Regions from separate parts of the Streptomyces poriticola genome, predicted to be linked through region 3. Evidence: riboswitches for the same ligand, from Rfam matches in the RefSeq annotation. Region 3 holds a riboswitch; each other region holds the start of a gene.
What was found. A riboswitch is a leader RNA that binds a small molecule or an ion and turns the genes downstream of it on or off. The one in region 3 is predicted to bind cyclic di-AMP.

Region 1 (7,224 bases), on a different contig from region 3:
CCCTACGGCGACGAGCCCCGCGTCGTGGAGCTGCGCGAGCGCGCCCGCCCGCTGCTCGTGGCCCCGGCCTGACCGGGCGGGCGGCACACCGCCGCTGCGGGGTTTGAGGCCATTGTCAGTGGCGCAGTGCACTATCGAACCCGGGAGGTGGAGCAGGTGGTGCGGCAGATGATCGCTTATGACTGCGATGTGCTGGTGATCGGCGGCGGGATCATCGGCCTGTCGACCGCGCATGCGATCACCCGTGCCGCCCCCGGGACGAGCGTGATGGTCCTGGAGAAGGAGCCGGGCCCGGCCCGCCACCAGACGGGCCGCAACAGCGGTGTGATCCACAGCGGCATCTACTACCGTCCAGGCTCCCTCAAGGCGCGCTATGCGGTGCGCGGGGCCGCCGACATGGTCAAGTTCTGCGCGGAGTACGGCATCCCGCACGCCGTGACCGGCAAACTGATCGTCGCCACCGACCGCGCGGAGCTCCCCCGGCTGCACGCCCTCGTCCAGCGCGGCAGGGAGAACGGCATTCCGGTCAGGGAGCTGGGCGCGGCCCAGATCGCCGAGTACGAGCCGGAGGTCCGCGGTCTGGCGGCGATCCAGGTCTCCACGACGGGCACCTGCGACTACGTGGCCGTCGCCCGGCAGCTCGCCGAGTCCTCCGGCGCGGAGATCCGGTACGGCGCTCAGGTGCTGCGCATCGACCGCCGCCCGTCGCTCGGCGTCGCCGTCCGCACCCGCTCCGGTGAGGTGATCCGCAGCCGCTTCCTCGTCAACTGCGCGGGTCTGTACTGCGACGAGATCGCCCGGATGACCGGGGACGATCCCGGGATGCGGATCGTCCCGTTCCGGGGCGAGTACTACGAGCTGGCGCGGCCGGAGCTGGTGCAGGGGCTGGTGTATCCGGTGCCGGACCCGGCTTTCCCCTTCCTCGGCGTGCATCTGACCCGGGGTATCGAGGGCGGCGTGCACGTCGGGCCGAACGCGGTGCCGGCGCTGGCGCGGGAGGGCTACGGCTGGGGGGTGATCCGCCCCGGCGAGCTGGGGACGACGCTCGCCTGGCCCGGCTCCTGGCACATCGCACGCCGGCACTGGCGGTACGGCGCGGGGGAGCTGCGGCGATCCCTGTCCAAGGGAGCCTTCACCGAGGCGGTGCGCAGGCTGCTGCCGGCGGTGACGGAGGACGATCTGGTGCCGACGGCGGCGGGGGTGCGGGCGCAGGCCGTCCTGGCGGACGGGACGCTGGTGGACGACTTCATGATCCGGGAGGGTGCGCACGCGGTGCATGTGCTGAACGCGCCGTCCCCCGCGGCGACGGCTGCGCTGCCGATCGGACGGGAGGTGGCCCGGCGGACGCTGATGGCGTTGGGGGAGCTCTGACCGGGGCCGGCGTGGCACTGCCGTGTACCGCAGCCGACGGGCTTGGGCTCCGCGCGGGCCGCAGCCCCCGGGGCCGTGGCGCAGGTGAGCACTGTCCCCGGGCACGGGAACCGGTCCCCAAAGGACGCGGCCCAGGTGACCACCTGCACCGGACACGAGTAACCGGTCTCCGCAGACCTGGCACCGCGATGATCCTCGACCCCGGGCACGGGAACCGGTCCCCAAAAGCCGTGGCGCAGGTGACCACCACCACCGGGCACGAGTACCGGTGCCGGAGTGGCCGCCGGGTGGGAGGCGCAGCCCGGCGTCTACGGGGTGGCGCCTTCCGCGGAGGGGCAGCTCACCCGTGCCGCCCCTGGGGTGCATCCCGGGCCGCTCGGGCGCCGCGGGTGCACGACCGACCGCGGAGGGGTGGCGGCCGGCCCAGGGGGGCACGCTCCCGCACCGTAAAATCGACTCACTGTGTCTGACTTCCACAACGCTCACGAACCGTCCGCTCCCGTCCCCGGCGAGCCCGCTCGCCGTGTCCGGGCGAAGGGGGAGCCCCGCTTCCCCGACGGCCCGAAGGCCGATCCCGCCGGGACGCACTTCGAGCGGCGGATCCGCAGCTTCACGCCGCGCCGCAGCCGGGTCACCACCAGCCAGGCGGACGCACTGCAGCGGCTGTGGCCCAAGTGGGGCCTGGACATCGACGGCCAGAGCGTCATCGACCCCTCCGACCTCTTCGGCAACAGCAACCCCGTCGTCCTGGAGATCGGCTTCGGCATGGGCGAGGCCACCGCCGAGATGGCCGCCGCCGACCCGGACACCAACATCCTGGCCGTGGACGTCCACACCCCCGGCCAGGGCAGCCTCCTCAACCTCGCCGACCGCAAGGGCCTGACCAACGTCCGGGTCGGCAACGGCGACGCGATCATCCTGCTCCGCGAGATGCTCACCCCCGACTCCCTGGACGGGCTCCGCGTCTACTTCCCCGACCCCTGGCCCAAGAAGCGGCACCACAAACGCCGGCTGATCCAGCCGGAGTTCCTCACGCTGGCCGCGTCCCGGCTCAGGCCCGGTGCCGTCGCCCACTGCGCCACCGACTGGGAGCCGTACGCCGAGCACATGCTCGAGGTGTTCACCGCACATCCCGACTTCGAGAACACCCGTCCCGACGGCGGCTTCGCGCCCCGTCCCGCCCACCGCCCGCAGACCCGTTTCGAGGGCCAGGGACTGGACAAGGGTCATGTGGTGAACGACCTGCTCTTCCGCCGCGTACACCGCACCGGTTCCTGAAGCCGGCCCCGCCCGCTGCGGCGGGCGGCGCCCCCGTCTCGTAAGGGTCGATGCCGTGGCCATCAGCCCCACCAGCCCCGCTGGTCTCACCAGTCCCGCTGGCCCCACCGATCCCGCCGGCCCCGGGTGTCCGGCCCAGTCGCGATGGTGGCAGCGCGCCTTCGTGCGGTACGGCGCGCTGATCACTCTGCTCGCCCTCTCCGGCCTGGTGATCCTTGCCCTGGTGCGCCAGGAGACCGGCACGGAGGGCTTCCTGGTCGGGCTGGGCCTCGCCGTCCTCCCGGTCCCCCTGCTGCTGGCCGCGTTCCGCTGGCTGGACCGGGTCGACCCCGGTCCCTGGCGCAACCTGCTGTTCTCGTTCGCGTGGGGCGCCTTCGCCGCCGCGCTGATGGCGATCGTCGCCAACAGCTTCGCGACCCGCTGGATAGCCACCGCCACCGCCGATCCGGCCAGTGCCGACACCCTCGGCACCACGGTGATAGCCCCGGTCGTCGAGGAGACCGCGAAGGCGGCCGCCGTGCTGCTGGTCTTCCTCTTCCGCAGACGGGACTTCACCCGCGTCCTCGACGGCGTCGTCATCGCCGGTGTCACCGCCACCGGCTTCGCCTTCACCGAGAACATCCTCTACCTCGGCACCGCCTTCGGCACCGACCAGCTCAGCGGCGACCGGGGCATCGCCTCGGTCACCGCGGCGACGTTCTTCGTCCGCATCGTGATGTCGCCGTTCGCGCACCCGCTCTTCACGGTCCTCACCGGCATCGGCTTCGGCTTCGCCGCGCTCTCCGCCGGCGCCGACTCCGGCGGCCGGCGCGTCCGGCGGATCGGCCGGGTACTGCTCCCGCTCGCCGGTCTGCTGCTCGCGATGGGCCTGCACGCACTGTGGAACGGTTCGGCGTCGTTCGGGGAGTACGGCTTCTTCGCGGTGTACGCCGCGTTCATGGTGCCCGCGTTCGGGCTGCTGACCTGGCTGCTGATCTGGACCCGCCAGCGCGAACTGAGCACCGTACGCGCCGAGCTGCCCGCGTATGTCGCGGCCGGATGGCTGGCGCCCGCCGAGCCGCTCGCCCTGGGGTCGATGCGGGCCCGGCGCATCGCCCGCGATCACGCGCGGCATCTCGGCGGGAGGGAGGCGGCGCGGACGCTCGCGGAGTACGAGTCGTACGCGACCTCGCTGGCCCTCCTCCGGCACCGGGGCCGCCGGGGCAGGGCGGGCGCCGACTTCACGGTGCGGGAGCGGCAGCTGCTGGACGCCCTGTGGCACCGCAGGGCGGCAGCCGGCCCCGCGCTCGACCATGCGGCCCGTGCCACCGCACCGCCCGTGCCGTGGATTCCCGTTCAGCCGTGGGGTGCGGTTCAGTGGGCTCCGGCACCCGCGCACCGGCCGCCGCACCAGCCGTACGGCTCCTGGCCGGTACCCGTGAACCAAACAGGGCCGGTACCGATGAACCGGCAGCCCTGACGTCGGGGGGGATCGCCGTCAGGACCGCCGGCAGTCGGTAGCTGTGCCCTCCCGTGGCGGAGGGGCCGCCGTCAGGGGGTGAGGCCCTTGCTCTGCAGCCAGGCCATCGGGTCGATGCCGGAGGCGGACCCGCCGGGGTGCACCTCCAGGTGGAGGTGGGCGCCGGTCACGTTGCCGGTGGCGCCGACCCGGCCGATGACGTCGCCGGTGGTGACCTTCTGGCCGACGCTGACGCTGATCGAGGACTGGTGGGCATACCAGATCTCGGTGCCGTCGTCGAGGGTGAGCACGGTCTTGTAGCCGTAGGAGCCGTCCCAGCCGGCGGACGTGATCGTGCCGCTGTGCACGGCCTTGAGCAGGGTGCCGGTCGGCGCGGCGAAGTCCAGGCCGGTGTGGTAGCCGGAGGACCAGTAGGCGCCGGCCTGTCCGAAGCTGGAGGAGATGGTGTATGAGGAGGTCGGCAGCGTGTACTGCTTGGCGAGCTGCGCCAGCCGCTCGGCCTCGGCCTTCTTGCGGGCCTCCTCCTCGGCCTTCTTCTTCGCGGCGGCGGCCTTGGCCTCCGCCTCCTTGGCCGCCTTGGCGGCGGCCTCCGCGGCCTTCTTCTCGGCCGCGGCCTTGGCCTCGGCGGCGGCCTTGCTCTCGACCTGGTCCTGCTGCTGCTCGGCCTGCGCGATGATCCGGGCCCGCAGTGCCTCACCGGCGTCGGCGGCGCCCTCATCGGTGTCGGTCGAGGTCACGCCGATGGTGCTGAGCGGCGTCGCGGAGCCCTTGGGGGCCTCTTCCTCGTCCGAGATGAGGGAGCCGACGTTGGGCAGGTCGGGCATGGAGATCGACACCGGCGGCTTGCCGGTCTGCGCGCTGGCCATACCGCCCGCGCCGACCGCTGCTATGACGCCGACGCCCAGGACGGTGGAGCTGCGGGCGAGTCCGCCGCGCTGCTTGGCCACGCGGTGCCGACCGCGGACCGGGCGGACGGTCTCCGCGGTGGGGTTCCACTCGTCCCAGGGACCCTCGTCGGTGCGGCGGGCGCCGTAGACGAAGGTGTCGCCGTCCCGCTGGGTGAGGGTGTCGCCGTCCCGCTGGACGAACGGATTGCCGTCGGGCTGGGCGAACGCGTCGGCGTCACGCTGGACGAAGGTGTCGCCGTCGCGCTGACTCGGCACGAACGGGGCCTCGGGGGCAGGCCGGTTGGACGCCACGTGGGCGTACTCCTTTCCTTCCTTCTCCGCCTACCGGGTTAGCTGACGGGTTCGGAGCAGGAAGGTCTCCTACGCGCGTACACAAGTCCGTGACTCCACGGCCCGATACGCCCGATTCACCCCAAGGTGGTGGTTCCCCGGTTCCTGTGCATCTCTGCGCAGAATTCGGCGCGTGCGCACGGAGCCGCCTTCTGTGACGGCTGGGACGACCGCGCTGCGTTATCGAACGTTAATAGACCCGAGCCTCATATTCCAAGCTGTTCCTCTTGATCATTAACGATTTCGCCACGGACGCATGCCTCACGATCGGTGAAAACCGGGCGAGTTGACCCCGCCTCGGCGGACCCCGTACACCGACTGTTCATTGTTCAACACCTGACAGTGTGTCAGTTGTTATGCGGAGGGCGCTCGTCCGGTCACCACTCGTGACAATGATCAAGGAGAACCGCGGCCAGCGGCCCGGAGACCCGCGGCCCGGAGGCCCGCCAGGGGGACCGGGCGAACTCACGGCCGCCGTACGGCCAGCAGTGCCATGTCGTCCGTGGTCCCGCCTCCCGAGTGCCGGCGTACATCGTCCGCGAGGGCGTCGAGCAGTTCGCCGGGACGCCGGAAGACCCGCCCGGCGAGCCGCTCCCCGGGATCGTAGAACTCCCCGCGTGCGTCACGGGCCTCGGACAGCCCGTCGGTGTGCAGCAGCAGCGTGGCGCCACCGGGGAAGGCCGATTCGTGGGCGCGGTCGGGCCACGCGCCCAGCTCACCCATGCCGAGCGGCAGCGCGGCCTCACCGGCGGCCAGCGTGCGCAGCGTGCCGTCGCTGCGCAGCAGCAGCGGTGGCGGGTGGCCGCGGTTGAGCAGCCGCACGACGCCGTCGCCGTGCGGGAGTTCGGCCAGGACGGCGGTGGTGAAGCCCTCGGAGTCGTCCATCCCCGCGCGCCGGGTGCCCTCCCGGGCCAGCGCCCGTTCCAGCCGCTGCGCCACCGCCTCCAGCGTCGCCTCCTGCTCGGCGGCCTCCCGGAACGCCCCGATCACCACGGCCACCGCCGCCACCGCGCCCATCCCCTTGCCGCGTACGTCGCCCACGACGAGCCGCACTCCGTGCGGGGTGTCCTGCACCGCGTACAGGTCGCCGCCGATGTACGCGTCCGCCTGGGCGGCCTCGTACCGGGCCGCGATCTCGAAGCCGCCGACCCGCTCGGCGGGCACGGGCAGCACTGCGCGCTGAGCGGCCTCGGCGATCTCTCGAGCGGAGGCGAGCCGCTCGCCGGTGCGGCGGACGTAGGCGTTGACGAGCACGGCGAGGGCGGCGACCGTGGCGATGGTGACCAGCTCCGTGAGGGAGCCGTTCCGGTGCGCCGCGCCCAGCGAGAGCTGCAGCATGATCACCACGGCGACGGTCACCGCCCCCGTGAGGACGGTGCCGCGCCGCGAGCAGATCGGGGCGGCGGTCAGCGGCGCGGCCGTGTAGAGGGGCGCAGCGGTGAAGTCGCGCGGGGTGAGGATGTCGTACCCGGCGCCGGCCACGATCAGCAGTCCGGGCAGCAGCCGCACGAGGGTGCGGGCGTGCGGGCCTCGCCGCCACGCGGGCTCCGTAGGACGGCCCGTTCGGTCCGTTCGGTCCGTTCGGTCCGTTCGGCCCGTGCGGTCCGTGCGGCCCGTGCGGTCCGTGCGGCCCGTGCGGTCTGCGCGCACCCCACGCCCCGTACACCCGCTACGCCTTGTGCGGCCGCCGGCCCGCTCTGCACGTCGGACCCACCCTGTGCGTCCCGCCCGCCCTCTGCGTCCCTCACGCGCCGAACCCGCCGTACCCGCCGAACCCGCCGTACGTGCCGCACCGTCCGCAGGGTCGGTGGTGGGCGTGTCTCGGGGAAGCTCCAGCTCACCAGGCCGCACCACTCGCTCGTCTCCCGCCACGCCCGT
Region 2 (7,224 bases), on a different contig from region 3:
TCCAGCAGCACCTGGGCGGGGGTGCCCAGCCGCGCGGGCAGGATCAGGCCGGTGGCGCACCCGAGCGCGGGGTCGGCCGCGAAGGGCGCGGTCAGTTCGGTGAGCCAGCGGGGGTCGGCGACCACGTCGTCGTCCGTGAAGGCGACCACCTCGCCCCGTACGGCGGCGAGTCCCGTGTTGTGCGCGACGGCGAGGCCGGGGACCGGCTCGCACACGTACCGCACGCGCTCGGCGTACTTGCGCTCGACCAGTTCCCGGGTCTCGTGGGTCACGGGCGCGTTGTCGACGACGACGATCTCGGCGTCCGGATGGTCCTGGGCGAGCAGCGAGTCGAGGGCCCGCGCCAGCTGACCGGCGCGCTCCCGGGTGGCCACCACGACACTCACCGACGGCACCCGCCCCCCGGGAGTTGCCGGTTCCTCCGGCACCGGCAACTCCCGGGCGAGCCCCGCCAGTACCTCGGCCGGTTCGGCGCCCTCCGGCACCCGTCCCAGCAGTGTGCCGACGGGCCGCCCCGACCGCCGGACCAGGACGAACACCTCACCGGACGTCACCGTCGCACTGGCCGGCCCCGGCCTGAGCTGCACCCCGTCGCACCAGGAGATCCGCCTGGGGTCCCGCCTGCTGTCCTGCCCGGGGTCCTGCCCGAGCTCCGGCCTGTGATCCTCCCCGGGGCCGCGGCCGAGCTCCGGTCTGTGATCCTGTCCGGGGTCCCGGCCGAGCCCCGGCCCCGGTTCACGGCCGAGTTCCAGCTCTGCCACCTGCACCGGGCCGATGCTCAGAAACCGCTCGATCTCCCGCCGAGTCCTCCCTGGCACTGTCTTGCCCCGCCGTGTCTTGCCCCGCAGTGTCTTCCCCTCCCGCGCCGCTTCCTGCCGCGTTGCGTCCTGCCCTGTCGTTCCCTGCCCTGTCGCTTCCCGGTCCGCCGTTTCCTGGTCCGGATCGGTTCTCTCGTTCTGCGGGTCCTCAGCCCGTGCCCGTTCCCGCTGCGACCCCTCACGCGCGCGCCGTGCCCCGGCCATGCGCCCACCCCCTTGCTCGTCACCCTGTCCTCACGACCGGCGCAGCCGCGCCGCCCCCCTCAACGTCCGTACGGCCAGCGACGCGAGCCGTGGCCGGGCGCGGACGAAGCCCTGTGTGCGGCGCGTCGGCTCCCGGCGGAGCCACTGCAGCGCGGCACCGGGCCCCGGACGTGCCGCCGCACCCTCGTACACGGGCAGTTCGCCCGTCTTCAGCGAGTCCTTGTACTCGGCGGCCCCGCGCCCCATGTCGAGCATGCCGACGCCCTCGGCCGCGGCGGCCTCGGCCATCCGCAGATGCAGCACCAGCCCCGGTGAGTACTTCGCGAACTCCGGGTCGTACGCCGGGAACCAGCAGGACAGCACGGTCGCCGAGCGCAGCCCGAAGTGGGCGGCGACGGGGCGCTCGCCGGCGTAGAGCACGGAGAGTGTGCCGGTGCACTCCGGTGCCCGGGTCCCGGCGAGCCCGCCGACCAGCCGGGCGATCCATTCCTGGGCGAACCGGTCCCGGCGCCCGGTCCTGCGGTACTGCGCCGACTTCCAGGCCATGAGCGTGCGCAGCGCGGCCGGGTCGCGCTCGTCGAGCACGAAGCGCACGACGCCGACCTGGCGGCCGAGCCGCCGCTCCTTGGCCAGCGTCGTCCTCAGGAACTTCGGGGACCGGGCGCGCAGTTGCCGCTCGTACACTTCGTAGCCCTGCTCCACGTCGATGACGTAGGCGGCGTGCTCCTCGGCGGCGTACGGCACGAACAGCCGTTGCTCCGCCTCGAGGTTGTCGAAGGAGAGGCCGGACAGGCCGCAGGCCCGCAGCAGGGCACCGGCGTCCGGGGCCGGACCCTGGCCCAGCACCGCCCCCTGGCAGTCCGAGACGCCCAGGCCGATCGCGCGGCCCTGGCCCAGCGGACCCCGCTCGTACGGCAGGAATCCGGCCGGTTCCCGGCCGTCGTACAGGACCGCCACCCGGGCCCCGGGCCGCACCCGGCCCACTGCCTCGGTGAACTCCGGTTCCATGAACGGGTTCCGCGGCGCCTGCGACTTGGCGCGCAGTTCGCGCCAGTGCTCCCGGTCCCCCTCGCCCAGCTCGTGCGGGCGCAGCACACGTACGCGTCCCATGCTCAACTCGACCCCCCGATCAAGTCCCCCCTGGACAAACAGGAAGGTACCGCCGGAGCCGTCCGGAGGGTAGGTAGCGGAGCATGTTGTTGCCAATCGGTGCACAGGCCCTTAACCGGCTTTAGTCCGTGATCCGATAGCTTTCGGACACAAACGTCCTGATGCGGACCTGTTCTTGACCGTCACGCGTGCGTTCTGCTTCGCATGCGTTCCGTGGGTGAGTCGGTGGGGCGCGATGTCCGTATTCTCTGATCATGGACCCCACCGCATATGCACTCGTCGCCACCGATCTCGACGGAACCCTGCTCCGGGGCGACGACACCGTCTCCGATCGGTCGCTCGCCGCGCTCACGCGGGTGACCGGGTCCGGTGCGCGGCATCTGGTGGTGACGGGCCGCCCGGCGCCCCGGGTGCGGCCGCTCCTCGCCGACCTCGGCTGCAAGGGGCTCGCGGTGTGCGGTCAGGGAGCGCAGCTGTACGACGCCCGGGCGGACCGTCTGCTGTGGTCGGTCACCCTGGACCGGGAGCTGGCAGAGACCGCGCTGGGCAAGATCGAGGCCGAGGTGGGGCAGGTGTACGCGGCCGTCGACCAGGACGGCGTCGACGGGCTCACACTGATCGAGCCGGGGTATCTGATGCCGCACCCGACGCTGCCCGCCGTGCGGGTCGGCCGGCGCGAGGATCTGTGGTCCGAACCGATCAGCAAGGTGCTGCTGCGCCATCCCGACCTGTCCGACGACGAATTGGCGGCCACCGCGCGCGCGGTGGTCGGTTCGCTGGCCACGGTCACCATGTCGGGGCCGGGGACCGTGGAGCTGCAGCCCTGCGGCATCACCAAGGCGACCGGTCTGGCGCTGGCCGCCGCGCAGCTGGGGCTGAGCCCGGAACAGACCATCGCCTTCGGTGACATGCCCAACGACATCCCCATGTTCGACTGGGCGGACCGCGGTGTGGCGATGGCCAACGCACATCCCGAACTGCGGGCGGTGGCCGACGAGGTCACCCTGTCGAACGAGGACGACGGCATCGCCGTCGTCCTCGAGCGACTGTACGGGCGGTGATCAGGGGGAATCCTGCCGCGCCTCCGGGGTGCCTCAGTACGGACCGTAGACGTTGTCGATCGAGCCGTACCGGTGGGCCGCGTAGTTGCAGGCGGCGGTGATGTTGGCGACCGGGTCGTACGGGTCCCAGGAGGTGCCGGGCACGTGGTAGGCGCGGAAGGTCGGGTCGATGACCTGGAGCAGGCCCTTGGACGGGGTGCCGTTGGCCGCGTTGATGTCCCAGTTGTTGATGGCGTACGGGTTACCGGACGACTCCCGCATGATGTTGCGGTGGATGCCGTTGTACGAGCCGGGGATGCCGTGCTGCGCCATGACGGCGAGCGACTCGCGGATCCAGCCGTCGAGGTTGTTGGAGTAGGCCGTCGTCGCGGTCGTGACGGTCGCCGGGGCAGCGGGAGCGGCGGCGGCGGTGGTAGCGCCGACGAGCGGCAGCGCGAGCACGGCGGCGCCCGTGCCGGCGACGGCGAGCGTGCGGGCGAGGCGCGAGGTCCGGGTGGTCAGGGCGGGGCGAAGGGAGCCGAAGGCAGCCATGTGAAGGATTCCTCTCCTACGCCTGCGAGGTGAGCTGTCGGGTTCGGGCGGGAGGTGCCCGGCCGCGCCCTGACGGGCGTGGCTTCACCCCGAGCCGTTCCGGTCGGTGACCGGCGCGGCGACTTACCTGGGTCCCCCGCTCCTGCCGTGCGTGAGTTGGTCGGTCGATGGGTTCCGTCCGGGCGGCGGCAGGACTCGGCGTCCGCCCGACAGGCCGGGAACGTATGCGAGAGCACATGTCCGGAACAAGTGCAGGATTCACACAAGCAGCGCTTTGACCATGATCCGAGGCTTTTGGTGTGCTTGATCCTTTGTGGGCGCCAAGGGTCAACTGGCTTGCGAGGTAAAGGAGGAGTAAGTGGCGAGGTGACTGCCGGGCCGAGAGGCTCGCGTGAGCCAACTCACCCGCGATCGCATCTACGGCAAATCGGGCAATACAGCCAACTAGGAGTCAACCGCCCACTCGTGGGCGGGATCGTGCGATTGCGCGTCGAATGGGTGACGTCGGCGGGGCCGGGGGCGTTGGGAGGGGTGCCGGGGCCCTGGGCGGGCCGCGCGTCGCGGTCGCGCCCGCCGGTCGGTATCGATCAAAATCTCTCCATATCACCTGATCGAAAACATACCGCTCATGATCCGATACCGACCGGCCTGTAACGGTGGGCGCTAGCGGTGATCGAAACGTGACCGGATACGCTGACTCGAGTGATGGCAGCGACCTATCGACAAGCCGGGTAACCGCCAGTAGACACCAGCAGACAGGAGACCCCTCGTGACCGTCGTCGGGCCGTTCGGGCTGAGCGTGCGGGACCAGGCTCTGGAAGCCGATGTCCAGGTCGGTTTGGCGGCTGTCGAGGAAGGGTTGCTCGAGGCAACCAAGAGCGAGGTGCCCTTCATCACCGAGGCCGCCCAGCACCTGGTGCGGGCCGGCGGCAAGCGGTTCCGGCCGCTGCTCGTGATGCTCGCGGCCCAGTTCGGTGACCCGTACGCGCCCGGTGTCGTGCCGTCGGCCGTCGTCGTGGAGCTGACCCACCTCGCCACGCTCTACCACGACGACGTGATGGACGAGGCCGCCGTCCGCCGCGGGGTGGCCAGCGCGAACACTCGCTGGGGCAACTCGGTCGCCGTCCTGACCGGCGACTTCCTGTTCGCCCGGGCCTCACAGATTCTCGCCGACCTCGGACCGGAGGCGGTCCGGGTGCAGGCGCTGGCGTTCGAGCGGCTGGTCACCGGGCAGATCCTGGAGACGGCCGGCCCCCAGGACGGCCGCGACCCGGTCGACCACTACCTGGATGTGCTGGCCGGCAAGACCGGTTCGCTGGTGGCGGTGTCCTGCCGGTTCGGCGCGATGATGTCCGGCGCCGACGAGCGGCTGGTGGACGTGATCAGCCAGTACGGCGAGCGGCTCGGCGTCGCCTTCCAGCTCGCGGACGACGTGCTGGACATCGCCTCCGACTCGCGCGAGTCGGGCAAGACCCCGGGCACGGACCTGCGCGAGGGCATCCCGACCCTGCCGGTGCTGCGGCTCCGGGAGCGGACGGCCCGCCTGGGCCTCGCCGAGGACCGCGCGCTGTGCGAACTGCTCGACTCCGACCTCAGCGACGACGGGCGCCACGCGGAGGCACTGCGCCTGCTGCGCGCCCACCCCGCGCTGGAGCAGGCCCGGCGGGACACCGTTCGCTATGCCGAGGACGCCCGCGCCGCCCTGACCCCGCTGCCGGAGTGCGACGCGAAGGCCGCGCTGGTGGAACTGTGCGACGCGGTGGTGCACCGGGCCGGTTAGTCTCCCGCCCCTCTCTTCCTCTCCTCCCTTTCCTCCTCTTTCCCTCCCCTTCTCTCCCTCCTCCTCGCCGTCTACCCCACTCGCCCGTTCGTCGGCCTGGGCGGGTGGCGCGCGTCACACGACCCCTACTGGTCGGGGGAGGTGTCATGCCGTCATGTCATACCCCAGCAGTACACGCAGTTGGCTCCGCGGTCTGACGCTTCTGCGGCGCGGATTTGGTGGGATGGACACCACGGAAAACACCACTCCTCACCGATTCGGGTGAGAATGGCGGCTCAGGGGTGGACGAGTGCGAGGTCGCGAGAAAGCCGCCGCCGACGACGGAGGTAGGGCACACATGGCACCGTACGAATCCGACGGCATCAAGACCGCCGGACAGGACGAGGAGCGCCGGGCGGGGAGGCGGCGCAAGGCCGCACGGTACGTCGTCCCGGTCACGGTGATGGGCGTGGCGGCCGCCACGATCGGGCTCGTTCCCGCGCTCGCCGACTCCGGGGACCCCGACCTCCCGGAGATCACCGCTCAGGAACTCATCGAGAAGATCGCCACGTCGGACGTGGAGCAGCTGTCCGGCACGGTGAAGATCAGCACCGATCTCGGCCTCCCGGATCTCGGCGGTCTGGAGAGCGGCCTGATGTCCGGCGGCCTGGGCGCCGGCGAGGACGGCGGTTCCGCCGCCGATCCCCAGGCCCGGCTGACGGAGCTGGCCAGCGGCACCCACACGCTGCGGGTCGCGGCCGACGGACCCGACCGGCAGAAGGTGTCAGTGCTCCAGGACGCCGCCGAGTACAGCCTGATCCACGACGGCAAGGACGTCTGGGGCTACGACAGCGCGTCCAACGAGGTCTACCACGCCACTGTCTCCGACCAGGCCGAGGAGTCGCACGAGCAGCCGCCCGCCACCCCGAAGGACTTCGCCGAAGAGGCGTTGAAGGCGGTCGACGACACCACGTCCGTCACCGTGGACGGCACGGCGCAGGTCGCCGGCCGGGACGCGTACCGGCTCGTGATCGACCCCAAGCAGTCCGGAACCACGGTCGGCGCGATCACCGTGGCGGTGGATGCCAGGACCGGGATGCCGCTGAAGTTCACACTGACCCCGGCCGCCGGCGGCGCCGCCGTGGTCGACGCGGGCTTCACCCAGGTGAGCTTCGCCAAGCCGGACGCGTCGACCTTCGACTTCGAGCCGCCCAAGGGCGCGAAGATCACCGAGGACGGCGCGCTGGAGGACCAGGCGCCGGAGCACGGCCAGAAGTCGGAGGAGGAGCTGGCAAAGGGCTTCGACGGCCTGAGCGTCATAGGCGAGGGCTGGAACGCGGTCGCGTCCTTCGACACCGGCGGCGAGGGTCTGCCGACGGCCTCCGCGGGCGGCGACCTCGGCGGGTTCCTGGACTCGCTCGGTGACCAGGTCACCGGTTCCTTCGGCTCGGGCACGGTCTTCAAGACCCGCCTGATCAACGCCCTGATCACGGAGGACGGCAAGGTGTACGTCGGCGCCGTCACCAAGGACACCCTGGTCCAGGCGGCGAACGGGAACTGACGGTCCGGGCCGGCGAACCGGGGCCGACGACCGGTTCGCCAGTCCGTACGGAGGGCGGAGCGTCCGCACGGAGGGAAAAGAGAGTCCGTACGCAGGGCGGCGCGTCTGTACGCAGGGCGGCGTATCCGTACGCAGGGCGGCGCGTCTGCACGCAGGACGAGCGTCCGTACTCGGGGTAGC
Region 3 (7,224 bases):
GGATCAGATGACGGGCGGCGGCGATCACCTCGCGCAGGTTGTGCGGCGGCATGTTGGTGGCCATGCCGACGGCGATCCCCGAGGCGCCGTTGACCAGGAGGTTCGGGAAGGCGGCGGGCAGCGCCACCGGCTCCTGCTCCTGACCGTCGTAGTTCGGGGCGAAGTCGACGGTGTCCTCGTCGATGGACTCCGTCATCAGGCCCGTCGCCTCGGCCATCCGGCACTCGGTGTACCGCATGGCGGCCGGCGGGTCGTCGTTGCCCAGCGAGCCGAAGTTGCCGTGGCCGTCCACCAGGGGCACGCGCATGGAGAAGGGCTGCGCCATGCGCACCAGGGCGTCGTAGATCGACGCGTCGCCGTGCGGGTGCAGCTTGCCCATGACCTCGCCGACGACACGGGCGCACTTGACGTATCCGCGCTCGGGCCTGAGGCCCATCTCGCTCATCTGGTAGACGATGCGGCGGTGCACCGGCTTGAGGCCGTCACGGGCATCCGGCAGGGCGCGGGAGTAGATGACCGAGTACGCGTACTCGAGGAACGAGCCCTGCATCTCGTCCACGACGTCGATGTCGAGGATCTTCTCCTCGTACGAGTCGTCGGGCGGCGGGGTCTTCGTACTACGGCGGGCCATCGCTGCCGGCTCCTTGCTGAAGCGTGAACGGTGATCTGACGCTGACCATTGTGGCCCGCGGCACTGACAGCGACCGACCAGGACCCGTCGGGGACCGCCCGCCCGGCGCTGCCCGCAGGGTACGCCCTCGCACCGGCGAGGCCCCGGCGGACCCGAGGCGCGGCCAGCCACCGCGGGCCTCGCTCCGGGAGACGGCGTCCGGGAACTTCGCGGACGGCCCGCACGCTTGCATACAGTGGCAGGATCGGCAGGAATCCCGCAGCTCCGCCCACTGCGGCTGCGCGACTCCCACCCAGGATTTCCGCGATCGAAGGGACACACAGCCCATGGGTCACACGGCCACAGCCGAGGCAGGCTCCGGCGGCCTGACAGCGACCGAGCACCGCCTGGCCAACGGGCTGCGCGTGGTGCTCTCCGAGGACCACCTGACCCCGGTCGCGGCGGTGTGCCTCTGGTACGACGTCGGCTCCCGGCACGAGGTCAAGGGGCGTACCGGCCTGGCTCACCTCTTCGAGCACCTCATGTTCCAGGGCTCCGCACAGGTCGAGGGCAACGGCCACTTCGAACTGGTGCAGGGCGCCGGCGGCTCGCTCAACGGCACCACCAGCTTCGAGCGCACCAACTACTTCGAGACCATGCCCGCCCACCAGCTGGAGCTCGCCCTCTGGCTGGAGGCCGACCGCATGGGCTCCCTGCTCGCCGCCCTGGACGACGAGTCGATGGAGAACCAGCGGGACGTGGTCAAGAACGAGCGCCGCCAGCGCTACGACAACGTCCCCTACGGCACGGCGTTCGAGAAGCTGACCGCCCTCGCCTATCCCGAGGGCCACCCGTACCACCACACGCCGATCGGTTCGATGGCCGACCTGGACGCGGCCACCCTCCAGGACGCGCGCGCGTTCTTCCGCACCTACTACGCGCCGAACAACGCGGTGCTGTCGGTCGTCGGCGACATCGACCCCGGGCAGACCCTCGCCTGGATCGAGAGGTACTTCGGCTCCATCCCCGCGCACGACGGCAAGCCCGCCCCGCGTGACGGCGAACTGCCCGAGGTCATCGGCGGGCAGCTGCGCGAGATCGTCGAGGAGGAGGTCCCGGCCCGCGCCCTGATGGCCGCGTACCGGCTGCCCCACGACGGCACGCGCGCGTGCGACGCGGCCGACCTGGCGCTCACCGCACTCGGTGGCGGTGAGTCCTCCCGTCTCTACAACCGCCTGGTGCGGCGCGACCGCACCGCGGTGGCCGCCGGGTTCGGCCTGCTGCGGCTGGCCGGGGCACCCTCGCTGGGCTGGCTGGACGTCAAGGCCTCCGGCGACGTGGAGGTGCCGGTCATCGAGGCCGCCATCGACGAGGAGCTGGCCCGGTTCGCCCAGGAGGGCCCGACGGCGGAGGAGATGGAGCGCGCCCAGGCCCAGCTGGAGCGCGAGTGGCTGGACCGACTCGGCACCGTCGCGGGCCGCGCCGACGAACTCTGCCGGTACGCGGTCCTGTTCGGCGACCCGCAGCTCGCCCTCACCGCCGTCCAGCGGGTGCTCGACATCACCGCCGACGAGGTCCGGGAGGTGGCCGCAGCCCGCCTGCGCCCCGACAACCGCGCGGTGCTCGTCTACGAGCCGACCGCACCCGAAGCCGCAGACGCCGCCGAGGCCACCGACGAGACCGAGGAGTCGGACCAGTGACCGAGCTCGCCACGATGGACTTCCACCCCCGGCCCCGGGCGGGCGAGCCCAAGCCGTGGGCGTTCCCCGCCCCCGACCGCACCACGCTCGGAAACGGCCTCACCGTTCTGCGCTGCCACCGCCCCGGCCAGCAGGTCGTCGCCGTCGAGGTGCTCCTGCAAGCCCCGCTGTACGCCGAGCCGGCCGGCCTCGACGGCGTCGCCACGATCATGGCGCGCGCCTTCTCCGAGGGCACCGACAAGCACTCCGCCGAGGAGTTCGCCGCAGAGCTGGAGCGCTGCGGTGCCACCCTCGACTCGCACGCCGACCACCCCGGCGTGCGGCTCAGCCTGGAGGTCCCGGCCTCCCGCCTGGCCAAGGGGCTCGGGCTGGTCGCCGATGCCCTCCGGGCGCCCGCGTTCGCCGACAGCGAGGTCGAACGGCTGGTGCGCAACCGGCTCGACGAGATCCCGCACGAGCTCGCCAACCCCGCGCGCCGTGCGGCCAAGGAGCTCTCCAAGGAGCTGTTCCCGGCCGACTCGCGCATGTCGCGTCCGCGCCAGGGCACCGAAGAGACGGTCGCGAGCATCGACTCCGCGGCCGTACGCGCCTTCTACGAGCGGCATGTGCGCCCCGCCACGGCCACCGCGGTGGTCGTCGGCGATCTCACCGGCATCGACCTCGACGCGCTGCTCGGCGACACCCTCGGCGCATGGACCGGCTCCCCGGCCGAGTCCCGCCCGGTGCCCCCGGTGTCCGCCGACGACACCGGCCGGGTGGTCATCGTGGACCGCCCGGGCGCCGTCCAGACGCAGCTGCTGATCGGCCGCACCGGGCCCGACCGGCACGACCGCGTATGGCCCGCACAGGTGCTCGGCACCTACTGCCTCGGCGGCACCCTGACCTCCCGCCTGGACCGCGTCCTGCGCGAGGAGAAGGGCTACACCTACGGGGTGCGGTCCTTCGGGCAGGTCCTGCTCTCCGTCCCGGACGGCACCGGCGCGGCGATGCTCGCCATCAGCGGTTCCGTCGACACCCCGAACACCGGTCCGGCTCTCGCCGACCTGTGGACCGTGCTGCGCATGCTCGCCGCGGAGGGGCTCACCGACGCCGAGCGCGACGTCGCCGTGCAGAACCTGGTGGGGGTGGCGCCGCTGAAGTACGAGACCGCGGCGGCCGTGGCCGGCACGCTGGCCGACCAGGTCGAGCAGCACCTGCCGGACGACTACCAGGCCACGCTGTACCAGCAGCTCGCCGCGACCGGCACCGTCGAGGCCACCGCGGCGGTCGTCAACGCCTTCCCGGAGGACCGGCTGGTGACCGTTCTGGTCGGCGACGCAGCCGAGATCAAGGATCCCGTCGAGGCGCTCGGCATCGGTGAAGTCACCGTCGTGACCGCCGAGTAGACCGCACCTCAGCGGCACGCGCGTGGGGTCCTGGTGGCGCAGGCGTCACCAGGGCCCTGCTATGTCCGAATTGAGGGAGAGGTTCCCCGTCTGGCCTGTGGTGTGCGCTACAAAAGGGCCGATCCGTTTGGGAATTGAAAGTTGGCCCCCTTAGCGTCTTCCGGGCTGTTCGTCATGCAGTGCGCCGCGCCCGCGGCACCGGACAGTCATCGCCGAGTCCCCGTACGGCGCGAGCCAGGGGAGCCGGGGACCCAACGCAGTCCCTGGGGTGAATCGGACGCCCGCGCGCAGCGAGGGGGTCCGTAGGAGACCTTCCTGCTCCGAACCCGTCAGCTAACCCGGTAGGCGACAGGGAAGGAAAGGACGAGCCTGTACATGGCGTTCACGCGCGCCACCGGGAAGCACCGCCGGCCCAGCCGGATACAGCGCACCACCGCCCGCGCGGCGGGCGTCGCCGCCCTCACCACCAGCGGCGTGGTGGGCACCCTCGCGGCCCCCGCGCTCGCCGCCGAACCCGCGGCGGAGCAGACCGGTCTCACCCCGGTCGTCACCATCGGCGATTCCGTGGCCGACCAGATCGACGCCCAGGCCGAGGCCCAGCGGCAGGCCGCCGAGGACGCCGCAGCCCGGGAGCGGGCCGAGCAGGCCGCCCGGGAGCGGGCCCGCGAGGCGGCCGAGCAGGCCCGGGAGGCCAGGGAGCGCGCCGCTCGCGAGGCCGAGCGCAAGCGACTGAACACCTTCGTCGCCCCGATCAGCGGCTCCTACGTGTCCACCTCCTACCGGGCCGGCGGCGGTGTGTGGTCCTCCGGCAGTCACACCGGTGTCGACTTCCATGCCGCGTCCGGCACCTCCGTGCGCGCGGTGGGCACCGGCACGGTCGTCGAGGCCGGCTGGGGCGGGGCGTACGGCAATCAAGTCGTGATCAAGATGCACGACGGGACGTACACCCAGTACGGTCACCTGTCCTCCGTCGGCGTCTCGGTGGGCCAGAGCGTCACCCCGGGCCAGCAGATCGGTCTGTCCGGTGCGACCGGCAACGTCACCGGACCACACCTGCACTTCGAGGCCCGCAGCGGCGCCGAGTACGGCTCGGACATCGATCCCGTGGCCTATCTGCGGGCCCACGGCGTCAGCCTCTGACCCCGCCGCCGCGGCGGCCCGGAGCGGCAGCCGCGAGCCGCACCCCACGCCGCACCCCGAAGCCCCGGCCCCGAGCCGGGGCTTTCGGACTTTTTCGAACGTCCGTCTGTCCAAAAAATAGCCATGGATTCCGACCCGCCGTCGGAAATTCCCGCTCATTGCCATAGAGTCACGGAACGCACGTCACTCGACGACGTTGCACGGGGATTAAGGCGGAGGTCGGTCATGCGTATTCCGGCGCACTCGGTCTGCACGGCGATCCGGGACGACATCGTCGCCGGTGTCTACGAGCGCGGCAGCCGGCTCACCGAGGAGCTGCTCGCGCGGCGCTACGGCGTCTCCCGGGTCCCGGTGCGCGAGGCGCTGCGCACCCTGGAGGCCGAGGGCTTCGTCGTCACCCGGCGGCACGCGGGCGCGTGCGTGGCGGAACCGACCGAGCAGGAGGCCGCCGATCTGCTGGAGATGCGGCTGCTCCTCGAACCCCTCGGCGCCGCCCGGGCGGCCCAGCGCCGCACCGAGGCGCATCTGAAGGTGCTGCGCGGCCTGGTCCGGCTGGGGCAGCAGCGGGCGCGCCAGGGCACCAGCGACGACCTGCGCTCACTGGACGGCTGGTTCCACGAGACACTGGCCCAGTCCTCCGGCAGTCCCGCGCTGATCGCGATGCTGGCCCAGCTGCGGCACAAGATCGCCTGGATGTACGCGGTGGAGCCGCCGGCCGGCCCGGTGGAGTCCTGGACGGAGCACGGTGCCATCGTCGACGCGGTGGCCCGCGGGGACGGCGAGCGGGCCCGCGCGCTCACCGCGCTGCACGTCGAACGGGCGGCCCCGGCGCACCGGCCGCGCTTCGCCTCCGGCGGCGAGCGGCCGGCGCGTGTGAGGCATTCGCAACGTCCCGTAAACATGCCGAGCCTGCGGAATTAACACCGGCGCCGTATACAAAGAACAGGCAATTCGGGGGCCCTGTTTTCTGCTGCCCGAAAAAAGAAAAGCGAAAGGCCCGTCCGGTGATCCGGGCGGGCCTTTCGTGGAGCTGAGGACAAGGCGGGCCTCAGACGGTCTCGGGAAGCTCCTCGAGCCCTTCGGAGACCAGCTTCGCCAGCCGGTCCAGAGCGGCGTCCGAGCCGTCGGCGTCGGAGGCGAGGACGATCTCCTCGCCGCCCTGGGCGCCCAGGCCCAGCACGGCCAGCATGGAGGCCGCGTTGACGGGGTTGCCGTCGGCCTTGGCGATCGTCACCGGGACGCCTGTGGCCGTGGCGGCTCGGACGAAGATGGAGGCGGGGCGGGCGTGGAGACCCTCGGCCCAGCCGACGTTGACGCGGCGCTCAGCCATGTGATGCTGCCCTTCAGGTGTTCAGGGTTGTCTAGACCAGTTTCCCACATCGTGAAGCATGCCCCGACGACTCGCCGCCGGCGGTCGCGCCGCGGCCTCGGCCCGACCGTGTCGTCCACCACAGACTGCCCCGCGCCGTTGTCGTACGCGAGCCGTACTCTGGGGCCCATGCAGACCTCGCCGGACCGGCACGAGTATCCCGCGCACTGGGAGGCCGACGTGGTGCTGCGCGACGGCGGCACCGCGCGCGTGCGCCCCATCACCGTCGATGACGCCGAGCGCCTGGTCAGCTTCTACGAGCAGGTCTCCGACGAGTCGAAGTACTACCGCTTCTTCGCGCCGTACCCTCGTCTGTCCGCCAAGGACGTCCACCGCTTCACGCATCACGACTTCGTGGACCGGGTGGGGCTCGCGGCCACGGTCGGCGGCGAGTTCATCGCCACCGTGCGCTACGACCGCATCGGCCCCGACGGCACGCCCTCCTCGGTACCTGCCGACGAGGCAGAGGTCGCCTTCCTCGTCCAGGACGCCCATCAGGGCCGCGGTGTGGCCTCCGCGCTGCTCGAGCACATCGCGGCCGTCGCCCGGGAGCGAGGCATCCGCCGCTTCGCCGCAGAGGTGCTCCCCGCCAACACCAAGATGATCAAGGTGTTCACCGACGCCGGGTACACCCAGAAGCGCAGCTTCGAGGACGGCGTCGTCCGGCTGGAGTTCGACCTCGAGCCCACCGACCGCTCGCTGGCCGTGCAGTACGCGCGCGAACAGCGCGCCGAGGCCCACTCCGTGCAGCGGCTCCTGGCGCCCGGCTCCGTCGCCGTCATCGGCACCGGCCGTACACCCGGCGGCGTGGGCCGCAGCATCCTCGGCAACATCCGGGACGCCGGCTTCACCGGCCGCCTGTACGCCGTGAACCGGGCCTTTCCCGAGGATCTGCAGGAGCTCGACGGCGTGCGAGCCCACCGCTCGGTGCGGGACATCGACGCCCACGTCGACCTCGCGGTGGTCGCGGTGCCCGCCGACCATGTCCCCGAGGTCGTCACCGAGTGCGGCGAGCACGGT

Region 1: another riboswitch for cyclic di-AMP. It lies ahead of V5O46_RS24110 (M23 family metallopeptidase); the one in region 3 lies ahead of V5O46_RS28685 (M23 family metallopeptidase).
Region 2: another riboswitch for cyclic di-AMP. It lies ahead of V5O46_RS15205 (transglycosylase SLT domain-containing protein); the one in region 3 lies ahead of V5O46_RS28685 (M23 family metallopeptidase).

What each region holds. Positions count from the first base shown of each region.
Region 1 covers NZ_JBAGKH010000023.1:95,456-102,679, reverse strand. Annotated here, with positions in the region: gene V5O46_RS24130 (MFS transporter) at 1-72, shown strand, start outside; gene lhgO (L-2-hydroxyglutarate oxidase) at 169-1,371, shown strand; gene trmB (tRNA (guanosine(46)-N7)-methyltransferase TrmB) at 1,834-2,649, shown strand; gene V5O46_RS24115 (PrsW family intramembrane metalloprotease) at 2,705-4,108, shown strand; gene V5O46_RS24110 (M23 family metallopeptidase) at 4,180-5,307, opposite strand; cyclic di-AMP (ydaO/yuaA leader) riboswitch at 5,320-5,488, opposite strand; gene V5O46_RS24105 (PP2C family protein-serine/threonine phosphatase) at 5,812-6,855, opposite strand.
Region 2 covers NZ_JBAGKH010000008.1:162,921-170,144, forward strand. Annotated here, with positions in the region: gene V5O46_RS15190 (glycosyltransferase) at 1-605, opposite strand, end outside; gene V5O46_RS15195 (GNAT family N-acetyltransferase) at 1,053-2,132, opposite strand; gene V5O46_RS15200 (HAD family hydrolase) at 2,387-3,193, shown strand; gene V5O46_RS15205 (transglycosylase SLT domain-containing protein) at 3,227-3,724, opposite strand; cyclic di-AMP (ydaO/yuaA leader) riboswitch at 3,729-3,897, opposite strand; gene V5O46_RS15210 (polyprenyl synthetase family protein) at 4,494-5,504, shown strand; gene V5O46_RS15215 (LolA family protein) at 5,842-7,044, shown strand.
Region 3 covers NZ_JBAGKH010000037.1:42,143-49,366, forward strand. Annotated here, with positions in the region: gene V5O46_RS28670 (DNA gyrase/topoisomerase IV subunit A) at 1-631, opposite strand, end outside; gene V5O46_RS28675 (M16 family metallopeptidase) at 958-2,310, shown strand; gene V5O46_RS28680 (M16 family metallopeptidase) at 2,307-3,695, shown strand; cyclic di-AMP (ydaO/yuaA leader) riboswitch at 3,896-4,058, shown strand; gene V5O46_RS28685 (M23 family metallopeptidase) at 4,071-4,835, shown strand; gene V5O46_RS28690 (GntR family transcriptional regulator) at 5,061-5,756, shown strand; gene V5O46_RS28695 (HPr family phosphocarrier protein) at 5,884-6,165, opposite strand; partial or broken gene V5O46_RS28700 (GNAT family N-acetyltransferase) at 6,334-7,224, shown strand, end outside.